Regions from separate parts of the Streptomyces sp. NPDC057697 genome, predicted to be linked through region 4. Evidence: riboswitches for the same ligand, from Rfam matches in the RefSeq annotation. Region 4 holds a riboswitch; each other region holds the start of a gene.
What was found. Region 4 has a riboswitch for fluoride ahead of ACFVFH_RS28355 (hypothetical protein). Riboswitches for the same ligand answer to the same signal wherever they lie in the genome.

Region 1 (2,193 bases), on a different contig from region 4:
GGGGTGTCGGGAGGCGGGCAGCCCAGGGCGTCCATGGCCTGTTCCAGCCGGGATTCCAGGTCCCAGGCCCCGGACCGGTCGAGTTCTTCCTGCAACTCGCCCAGTTCGTCCAGCAAATGGCCCGACCGCTCGTCCCCGGCGTCGGCGTCGGCAAGGCGGGTGGTGATCTCCTCGTAGCGGCGGAGCCCGGCGCGGACACCGGCGACGCCGTTCTCGACGTTGCCGCGCACCGTCGCCCCGTCGTCCAGCGGCGGCTCCTGTTCCAGGATGCCGACACCGGTGCCGGGGGCGGGGAACGCGTCGCCCGCGACGGGCCGTTCGAGCCCGGCCATGGTCCGCAGGACGGTGGACTTCCCCGCTCCGTTCGGGCCCACCACGCCGATCTTGGCGCCCGACGGGACGGTCAGCGTGACATCGTCCAGGACCACCTTGTCGCCGCGCGCCAAGCGGGCCCCGCGCATCGTGTAGACGTACATCCCGGGTCACCTCCGCCGTCCGGCCGCCGGTGGTGCCGCCGCGTCGACCGGGAGGAGCACGGTCCCCGCGCCGTGCGGCCGTGCGGGGGCGGGCGCGTCCTCACCGGTCCTGTTCCGGTGCAGGGCACGCAGATCGTGGAGCAGGTTCTCCAGGGAGGGCCTGAGGTCCCGTTCCGGCAGGTCGTCCATCGGTACGAAGTACGGTTCGCGGCCGGGCTCGCACGTCCGCGGCCGGTCGGCGATCTCCTCGTCCGGGACGAGGACGATCTCCACCAGGCAGCGGCCGGTCCGCGGGTCGCGGATGTCCAGCACCACGGCGCAGTGCAGCGCGGTCACACGCAGACCGGTCTCCTCGCGCAGCTCGCGGCGGGCACAGGCGATCAGACCCTCGTCGGCCCGGACGTGGCCGCCGGGCAGCTTCCACACCGGGTGGCCGTCCTCGGTGCTGCGGACCAGCAGGACTTCGTCGCCCCGGAAGACGGCGACGGAGCAGCGGGTCTCCGGGAATCGTTCGGGGTCTCGCGGCATGGCACACCTCTGTGTCCGGGTGCGCCCGCGGGGGCGCACGGTGGATGCAGAGACCATCAGCGGGCGGTGCCGCGGTTGTGGCGAGCCTCATCGCCGTACGCAGTCAATCGTCGCCCGGTTCGATCCGGTCGGCAAGGCCGGGCGGCCGCCGGGCGGGCGGCGGGGGCCGACGCCCGGCGGCCCCGAGGCTCCTGCGCGTCGCGAGGAGCAGGGGAAGCGCCGCCAGCTGCGCGACGACGGAGAACACCACCAGCGCCGTGATCGAACGGCTGTACAGGACGCCCAGGACGACGCTGCCGACGAACCAGCAGATCCCGAAGCCGGTGTCGAACAGGCCGTAGGCGGAGGCCCGGTGCCGCTTCCCGGCCATCCCGGTGACCACGGACTTGACGATGGTCTCCTGCGCCGCCGCCCCCAGGCCCCACGCCATCACGCCCACCACCGCGAGCCCCGCGCCGCCGAGGAAGACCAGAGGGGCGAAACACGCCGTCAGGACCGTGGCCACCACCACCGTCAGCAGCCCGAACCGGTCGAACGCGCGGCCCAGCACCAGGGCCGCCACCGCCTCGGTCGCCATCGCGACGGAGTACAGGACCGGCACCCACGCCTCGGGTACGACATGGGCCCTGCCGAAGTGGTAGGCGATCAGCGGGTAGTCGGCGTAGGCCAGCGCGACGAGTCCCATCGCCGCCAGATAGAGCCAGAAGGCCCGGGGCAGCCCCGCCTCCCGGGGGAGGTCCTCCACCACTTCCAGGTCCGACGGATCCGGGTACTGCCACCGGGCGACCACCAGCACCACCAGGGTGAGCACGGCCGGAACGAGCAGCACGGCGAAACCGGCGCGGTAGCCGCCGCGCAGATGCAGCACCAGGGCGACGAGCAGCGGTCCGGCCATCCCGCCCGCCGCGTCCAGCGCCTCCCGTACGCCGAAGACCCGGCCGCGCCCGAGTTCGCCGGTGGCGTGGGCCAGCATCGCGTCGCGCGCGGGGTTGCGCATCGCCCGCCCGGTGCGCTCGGCGACGATCAGCACCGAGGCCGCCACCCAGTTGCCCGCCAGGGCCAGCAGCGGCACGACGGCCATCTGCACCAGGTAGCCCGTCAGGGTGATCGGCCAGTAGCGGCCCGTGCGGTCGGCCGCGTACCCGAAGACGAAGCGCAGCACGTAGCCCAGCAGTTCCCCGAGCCCGGC
Region 2 (2,193 bases), on a different contig from region 4:
CGGCGAGCAGGGCCGTCTGTCCGAGCCCGGCCGTGCGCTGCTCCTCGCAGGCCCGGCAGCGCGGCGCGGACAGCAGGTCGGGGCCCGCGTCCGCGCGCCGTCTGCCGCCCTCGCCCAGCAGCCTGCGGAAGCGGCCGAACCGCGCGTCCCACTGGTCGCGGTTGGCGGCGAGGACGGCGGCGACGTTCGGCCCGCCGACGGCCGCCAGGTCATGGAGGTGGCGGGCGCACAGAACGGACTCCTCGCCCGAGGGCGGCCCGTGGGCGGTGGCCGCCGCCCATGTCGACAGGCGTCGTACGGAGCGGTGTTCGGCCAGGCAGAGCGGGCAGCATTCCAGGTCGGTGTCCGTTCGCCAGCGGCCGGTCACCGAGCGCCGCTGCTGCTCCTCCTCGACCGCGAGCAGCGGGTCGAGCCGGCCGAGGAGCACGTTTCGGACCGGTGCGTCCTCGTCGGCACCGGCCAGCAGGGCGAGTCCGTAGCGCCCGTCCCCCAGAAGCGCGGACCCTGCGTCGGCGAGCGGGGGTCCGTACGCCCGGGGCATACGTGCGGCCAGCACCGCCAGGTGCGGCAGGCACAGCGCGCCCTGCCGCACCGCGTCCATGACCGGGGGGTGGCCCAGGGCGTTCAGGAGCGTCCCGGAGGCCCGCTCGGCCGCGTCGTCGCCCGCCACGCAGCACGGGCACCGGGTTCGGCGGGCGTCCGGTGCGTCGAGCAGCCGGGTCCATCCGGCGAGCGCCAGATCGTGCACCTGGGGCATCAGCCACGAGGCCGAGGCGTCGGCGAGCAGGCGCCGGGTGTGGGCGGGGCAGAAGCCCGCGGCGGCCTCGACCCGGGCGCGGGTGTCCTGCTCCGTATGGGTCTCGATGACGAAGTACTTCAGCCAGCGCGCCGCGAACTCGTCGCGTTCCCGGCACACGGCGCACGGCCCGCCGTCCAGCAGGTGCAGGGCGTCGCTCAGCGCACGCGGGTCCCGGCCCCGCGCCCTGCCCCACCGGTGGCGGCCGTCCGCCCGGTCGCGGAGCGGGAGGCTCGGGCGCCAGTGGGCCGGGCCGGTCCCGGAACGCTGCGGGGGCCGGGGCTCGGTGGGTTCGGGCATGGCACCTCCTGGTCGCGGCTGTGACAACCAGGGACCGTCAGCGGTCGGCGACCGCGGTTGCGGTGAGCCCCATCACCGGCACGCTCGGCGTGCACTTCCAGTGTGCGCCTCCCGCACGGCCCCGGCAGCACGGCGGAGCCGGGGCGCACCCGATCGGGGGGTCCGGGGCCCGCCGCCGGGCGGCCGGGCACGCGCCGGAGGCCGTCCCGCGCGGGGCGGCCTCCGGCCGTGACGGGCGGTCAGTCCCGGGCGAGGCGGCGGTGGGTGCCCCGGCGGGGGCGGGCGGCGTCCGTGCCGAGGCGCTCGGCCCGGTTGGCCTCGTAGTCCGCGTAGTTGCCCTCGAACCAGAACCAGGTGGCCCCGCCCTCCCAGGCCAGCAGGTGCGTGGCGGTCCGGTCCAGGAACCACCGGTCGTGCGCGGCGACGACGGCGCAGCCGGGAAAGCCCAGCAGCGCGGTCTCCAGCGACGCCAGGGTCTCGGTGTCGAGGTCGTTGGTGGGTTCGTCGAGCAGCAGGAGGTTACCGCCCTGCTTGAGGGTGAGCGCGAGATTGAGCCGGTTGCGTTCGCCGCCGGACAGGGCGTCGACGGGTTTCTGCTGGTCGGCGCCCCGGAAACCGAAGGTCGCCACATAGGCGCGCGAGGGCATTTCGACGGGGCCGACCCGGATGTGGTCCAGCCCCTCGGAGACCGCCTCCCAGACGCTGCGTGTCCCGTCCAGACCGGCCCGCGCCTGGTCGACGTACGACAGGCGGACCGTCTCGCCCAGGCGCAGCAGCCCCGAGTCGGGCGGTTCCTGGCCACAGATCATCCGGAACAGCGTGGACTTCCCGACGCCGTTGGGGCCGAGGACGCCGACGATGCCGCCCCGTGGCAGGGAGAAGGACACGTCCTCCCAGAGCGCCCGGTCCCCGTATCCCTTGGTCAGGTGCTCGGCCTCCAGGACGAGGCCGCCCAGCCGGGGGCCCGGCGGGATCCGGATCTCCTCGGAGTCCGGTCCGTGGGCGCGGTCCGCCTCCGCGGCCAGTTCCTCGTACCGCCGCAGTCGGGCCCTGGACGGTGTCCGCCCTCCCCTGGTGCCCGAACGGATCCACTGGAG
Region 3 (2,193 bases), on a different contig from region 4:
GAAGCACACAGGCCCGGATCAGCTGGCGGCCGTCCGCCTCCAGCGTCCGCGCCAGCACATCCGCGACGACGAGGACCCGCGCGTGGACCGGTCCCGGCGCGCCATTGGTGATCGGCAGGTGCACAGTCATCCGCAGCAACCGGTGGCGGGCCGACGGCAGTGCCACCGCATGACGCGTACGGCCGTCAATGATCGTCGTCACCGCCGGGCTCCCTTCGCTCCGCGTGCGGGGCTCACTCCATGCAGCCGGTGAGCTGGAGGTAGGTGTGCCGGGCATCCGCCACCAGCCGGTCGGCCTCCCTGCGGCTGCCGCAGCCGGTGACCCGGTACGCGGTGCCGGGGGAGAGGCGGCCCAGCGCCGCCGCCCACGCGGCGGGCTCCGCGTGCCAGCGGCCCAGATCCCTGGTGTCGACCAGATCGACGAAGGGTTCCTCCTCGGCCACGCAGACCACTTCGTCCAGGTCGTGCCGTCCGTCGCTGAGGTGGAGCACCGCCACGGGCCAGGCCCGCACCTCGTCCCCCGGCCGTGCGGGCTCCCGCATGAGGACCATGGTCCGCACGGACCGGCCCTCCGTGTCCAGGGTGTCCTCCACCCGGCCCTCGCCCACCGGCCAGCCCCCGGCCCGGCTCCGCGCCCCACCCGTCCCGGACTCCGGACCGCCGTGCCTGCCGATGGAGGACCCGATCGTCGAGTCGACCTCGACCGTGATGCGGGGCACCGTGCCCACCTCCCGTAATGCCAGTCGGCTGGATCACGCAGAAGCCATCAGCGCCGCGTCGGCGCGGTTACGGCGAGCCCCATCGCCCGATGTGTCCAGTGTCCCGCGCCCGGCCGGGCGGTACAACTGCCGGTCCGGGCCGGGCGGGAGAACACTCCGGGCGCCCGGTAAGCTGTCCCGGAGCGCTGGGTTCGCCCCACCGCACGGCGGTGGGGCCCGCCGTACCCGAACCGCGGCACCGACGCCGCCAACGGTCCCTACTTGCGACGCGCATCCCTGTACGGGTGTGCCCGGCGAGTAGGAGACGTACGTGGAAGAGCCCCGAACCCCCGTGCTGCACGAGGAGCAGATCGACCCGGATGTCGAGCTCCTCGTCCCCGGGCGCCGCACCGACCAGCGGCCGCGGCAGGGCCCCGTGGTGGCGGCGGTCGCGCTCGGCGGCGCGCTGGGGGCGGCCGCACGGTACGGGGCATCGCTGCTGTGGCCCACCGCGGACCATGCCTTCCCGTGGACGACCCTGATCGTCAATGCCGTCGGCTGCGCCGTGATCGGCGTGTTCATGGTGGTGATCACCGATGTCTGGGCGGCCCACCGGCTGGTCCGCCCCTTCTTCGGCACCGGTGTCCTCGGCGGATTCACCACCTTCTCCACGTACGCCACCGACATCCAGCGCCTGGTCCAGGGCGACGAGGCGCGCACCGGCCTGGCCTACCTGGCCCTCACGCTGCTCGCCGCCATCGGCTCGGTCGGGCTCGCGGTCACCGTGACACGCCGTGTCGTCGAATGGAGGAAGTCATGAAGCTCACCGGTTCCGCGCTGCGGGTCACCGTCCTCGTCGGCGAGAACGACGTGTGGCACCACAAACCGCTCTTCACCGAGATCGTCCACCGGGCCCGCACGGCCGGGCTGGCCGGAGCCTCCGTCTTCCGGGGCATCGAAGGCTTCGGGGCCTCCTCGCTGATCCACACGATGCGCCTGCTGTCCCTGAGCGAGGACCTGCCCGTCGCCGTCGTGATCGTCGACGTCCCCGACCGGATCCGGGCCTTCCTGCCCCAGCTCGACGAACTCGTCTCCGAAGGAGCCGTCATCGTCGACGACTGCGAGGTCATCCGCTACACCGGCCGTGACAAGGAGGGGCAGTGAACTGGCTGCTCGTGATCGCGGGCGCCATGATCGGCGCCCCCCTGCGGTACCTCACCGACCGCACCGTCCAGTCCCGGCACGACACCCTCTTCCCCTGGGGCACCTTCACCGTCAACGTGGTCGGCTGCCTGATCCTCGGGCTGCTCACCGGCGCGGCCGCCGCCGGGGCCGCGTCGTCCGCGGTGCAACTCCTCATAGGCACCGGGCTGTGCGGGGCACTGACGACCTACTCCACCTTCTCGTACGAGACGCTGCGCCTGGCCGAGGACGGGGCACGCTTCTACGCGGCGCTCAACGTCACGGCGAGCGTGGTGGCCGGACTCGGCGCCGC
Region 4 (2,193 bases):
GCGGCCTCACACGGCTGCGCCAGCACGCGGCCGCGCTCGCCCGTGAACCCCTGTCCATCTTCTGCGACGAACTGCTCACCCGCATGGGCGATGACCAGCACGACGACATCGCGCTCCTCGCCCTGCGCACGCCCTGACCGACCGGGCGGATCACCCGATGGTGAGGAACCCGGTGATGAGGCACCCGGCGGTGCGGTCGACGGAGTCGGACCGGTACGTCACGGTCCGGCGCCGCCGAGGACCCGCCCGAGGAAACGCGAGAACGTGTCGGCGGACGTCGTCGTGCCGACGCTCTCCGGCCCGGGGCGCCAGAGGTTGCCGAGGTAGGGCGCGTACCGATGTGCGCTCTGGGCCGCCAGGCCGGGTAGGTGCCCGGCCAGCGGGGGACGCAGGTCCAGGTACGGCAGTTCGCGGAAGGGCACGAACTGCGGTTCCGTGTCCGGCTCACGGGCGCGGGGAGTCTGGCCGTGGGCCGATCCGGTCACGGTGAAGACGAGATCCACGGTCCGTGGTCCGCGGTGGGGTTCCATGGATTCGAGTACGAAGGCCACGCGCACGGGTTCTGCCGAGATTCCGGCCTCTTCGGCCAGCTCGCGGCGCGCGCAGGCGGCCATGCTCTCCCTCTCCTGCGGCGTACCGCCGGGAAGCACCCAGTAGTCCATCCCGGCGAAGGTGCGATGGAGCAGGAGCACTGTCTCCTCGCGGAACAGAGCGGTGGAACAACGGAGTTCGATACTTTCCGGCATGGCCATGGTGCGTCTCCCTTCGGTGGTGCGCGAGTGGGCCGCGGGACTTCATCGGTCGCCCGCCCTCATGTGCACGGTGACTCCGCGGTGCGGTCTCCCGGCCTCTCGCGCCAGGGCCCGAGCCGCCGCGCGCACGCTGCGGCAGGGGCCGATCTCATGGGCCGTGGCGGCGGGGACGGCGACCCAGCGGGCGCCCCGGCCGGCTGTGCGGCGGCGAACGCGCCCCAGGAGCCGGCCGTCGTAGGCGACGACCTGGATGACCGGGTGGCCCGGAATCAGGGGCGTACAGGTCAGTCCGGGGCGGGCGGCGAGTTCTGCCAGAGCCTGTTCCTCGTACCAGTGCCACTTGGCGTTGATGACGGTGCGTTCGGCCTCCCGGATCGCCTCGGCCGCCACGGTTTCCTCGAAGATCGGCATGATGTCCTCCGGTCGCGGCAGGCCACATCGGGCACGGGCGAGAGGTATGGGGCACGGGGGCATGGGGCACGGGGTGTGAGGCATGAAGGTGCGGGGCACGAGGCATGCGGCACAAGGCATGCGGGTCTTGCGCGTGGCGCGGACGTACGACGCCTCTGCCTCTGCCTCTGCCCCGGCCTCCGCCGTCCCGTCACGGAGGCAGAGGCACCGATGCGGCCCGGAACCATCCATCCCGGGAGAGGGGGCCGGAGACGTCTGCGGGGATCTCGTCCCGGCGCGGCGCGCGAGGGGATGCCTCGACCAGGGGCTCGGGATCCGGTCCCGGCGGATCGGCCATCCCTCATCCGTACGAAGCGCGCCGTGCCGCACGTACGAGACCAGGCCAGCCGCCACGGGCTGTGCAGGACCGCTTCCCGGCATGACACACCTCTGTCCTCGTATGCGCCCCGAGAGACGCACATCGGATACAGAGGCCATCAGCGGGGGAGTCCGCGGTTGTGGCGAGCCTCATCGCCGTATGAAATCAATCGTCCCGCGACCCCGCCTGATCAGCAAGACAGGGCCGGGCGGGTCGGTCGCGGCCCGGCCTCCGCCCGGACGGCACACGGCACATGGCACACAGGACACGGGGACACGGGGAAGCGGGCACACGGCTCATCCAGCGATCGGCTTCCGATAGCGGACGTACTCGTTCCGGCGGCGGCCCCGGCGACCTCGTCCGCCGTCTTGAGACCCTCCACGACCGAGCGGACATCGATCCGGTCCCGCTCCCCGCAGCCCAGCCGCACGGCCGCGGCCATGGCGTCGTGGTTCTCATGGCCGCGTTACGGCCGGAAGACACAGCCGAGCGGCCGTTCCAGCGGTGCGAGTCCGTTGCCGTTGCCCATGCTCACATCAAGGTCCCCGGTGCGTCGGATGCGCGGTGTCACCGATCGCGGTACTCCGCCGAGGTGCGGTGCCTCGGCGGAGCACGGGCAGTGGGCCCCTCCTGGCCGCACCCCCTCCTGGCCGCACCCCCGAGCAGCGCCTT

Region 1: it holds a riboswitch for fluoride, as region 4 does, so the genes downstream of both, ACFVFH_RS33435 (NUDIX hydrolase) here and ACFVFH_RS28355 (hypothetical protein) in region 4, are expected to answer to the same signal.
Region 2: it holds a riboswitch for fluoride, as region 4 does, so the genes downstream of both, ACFVFH_RS33445 (hypothetical protein) here and ACFVFH_RS28355 (hypothetical protein) in region 4, are expected to answer to the same signal.
Region 3: it holds a riboswitch for fluoride, as region 4 does, so the genes downstream of both, ACFVFH_RS33475 (inorganic diphosphatase) here and ACFVFH_RS28355 (hypothetical protein) in region 4, are expected to answer to the same signal.

Annotation. Positions count from the first base shown of each region.
Region 1 covers NZ_JBHVJA010000020.1:25,608-27,800, reverse strand. The annotation lists gene ettA (energy-dependent translational throttle protein EttA) at 1-476, opposite strand, end outside; gene ACFVFH_RS33435 (NUDIX hydrolase) at 483-1,004, opposite strand; fluoride riboswitch at 1,045-1,108, opposite strand; gene ACFVFH_RS33430 (MFS transporter) at 1,108-2,193, opposite strand, start outside.
Region 2 covers NZ_JBHVJA010000020.1:28,141-30,333, reverse strand. The annotation lists gene ACFVFH_RS33445 (hypothetical protein) at 1-1,096, opposite strand, end outside; fluoride riboswitch at 1,118-1,182, opposite strand; gene ettA (energy-dependent translational throttle protein EttA) at 1,336-2,193, opposite strand, start outside.
Region 3 covers NZ_JBHVJA010000020.1:33,821-36,013, forward strand. The annotation lists gene ACFVFH_RS33470 (hypothetical protein) at 1-202, opposite strand, end outside; gene ACFVFH_RS33475 (inorganic diphosphatase) at 234-719, opposite strand; fluoride riboswitch at 751-815, opposite strand; gene ACFVFH_RS33480 (fluoride efflux transporter FluC) at 1,030-1,518, shown strand; gene ACFVFH_RS33485 (DUF190 domain-containing protein) at 1,515-1,862, shown strand; gene crcB (fluoride efflux transporter CrcB) at 1,859-2,193, shown strand, end outside.
Region 4 covers NZ_JBHVJA010000013.1:19,774-21,966, reverse strand. The annotation lists gene ACFVFH_RS28365 (PP2C family protein-serine/threonine phosphatase) at 1-137, shown strand, start outside; gene ACFVFH_RS28360 (NUDIX hydrolase) at 219-752, opposite strand; gene ACFVFH_RS28355 (hypothetical protein) at 795-1,163, opposite strand; fluoride riboswitch at 1,624-1,687, opposite strand.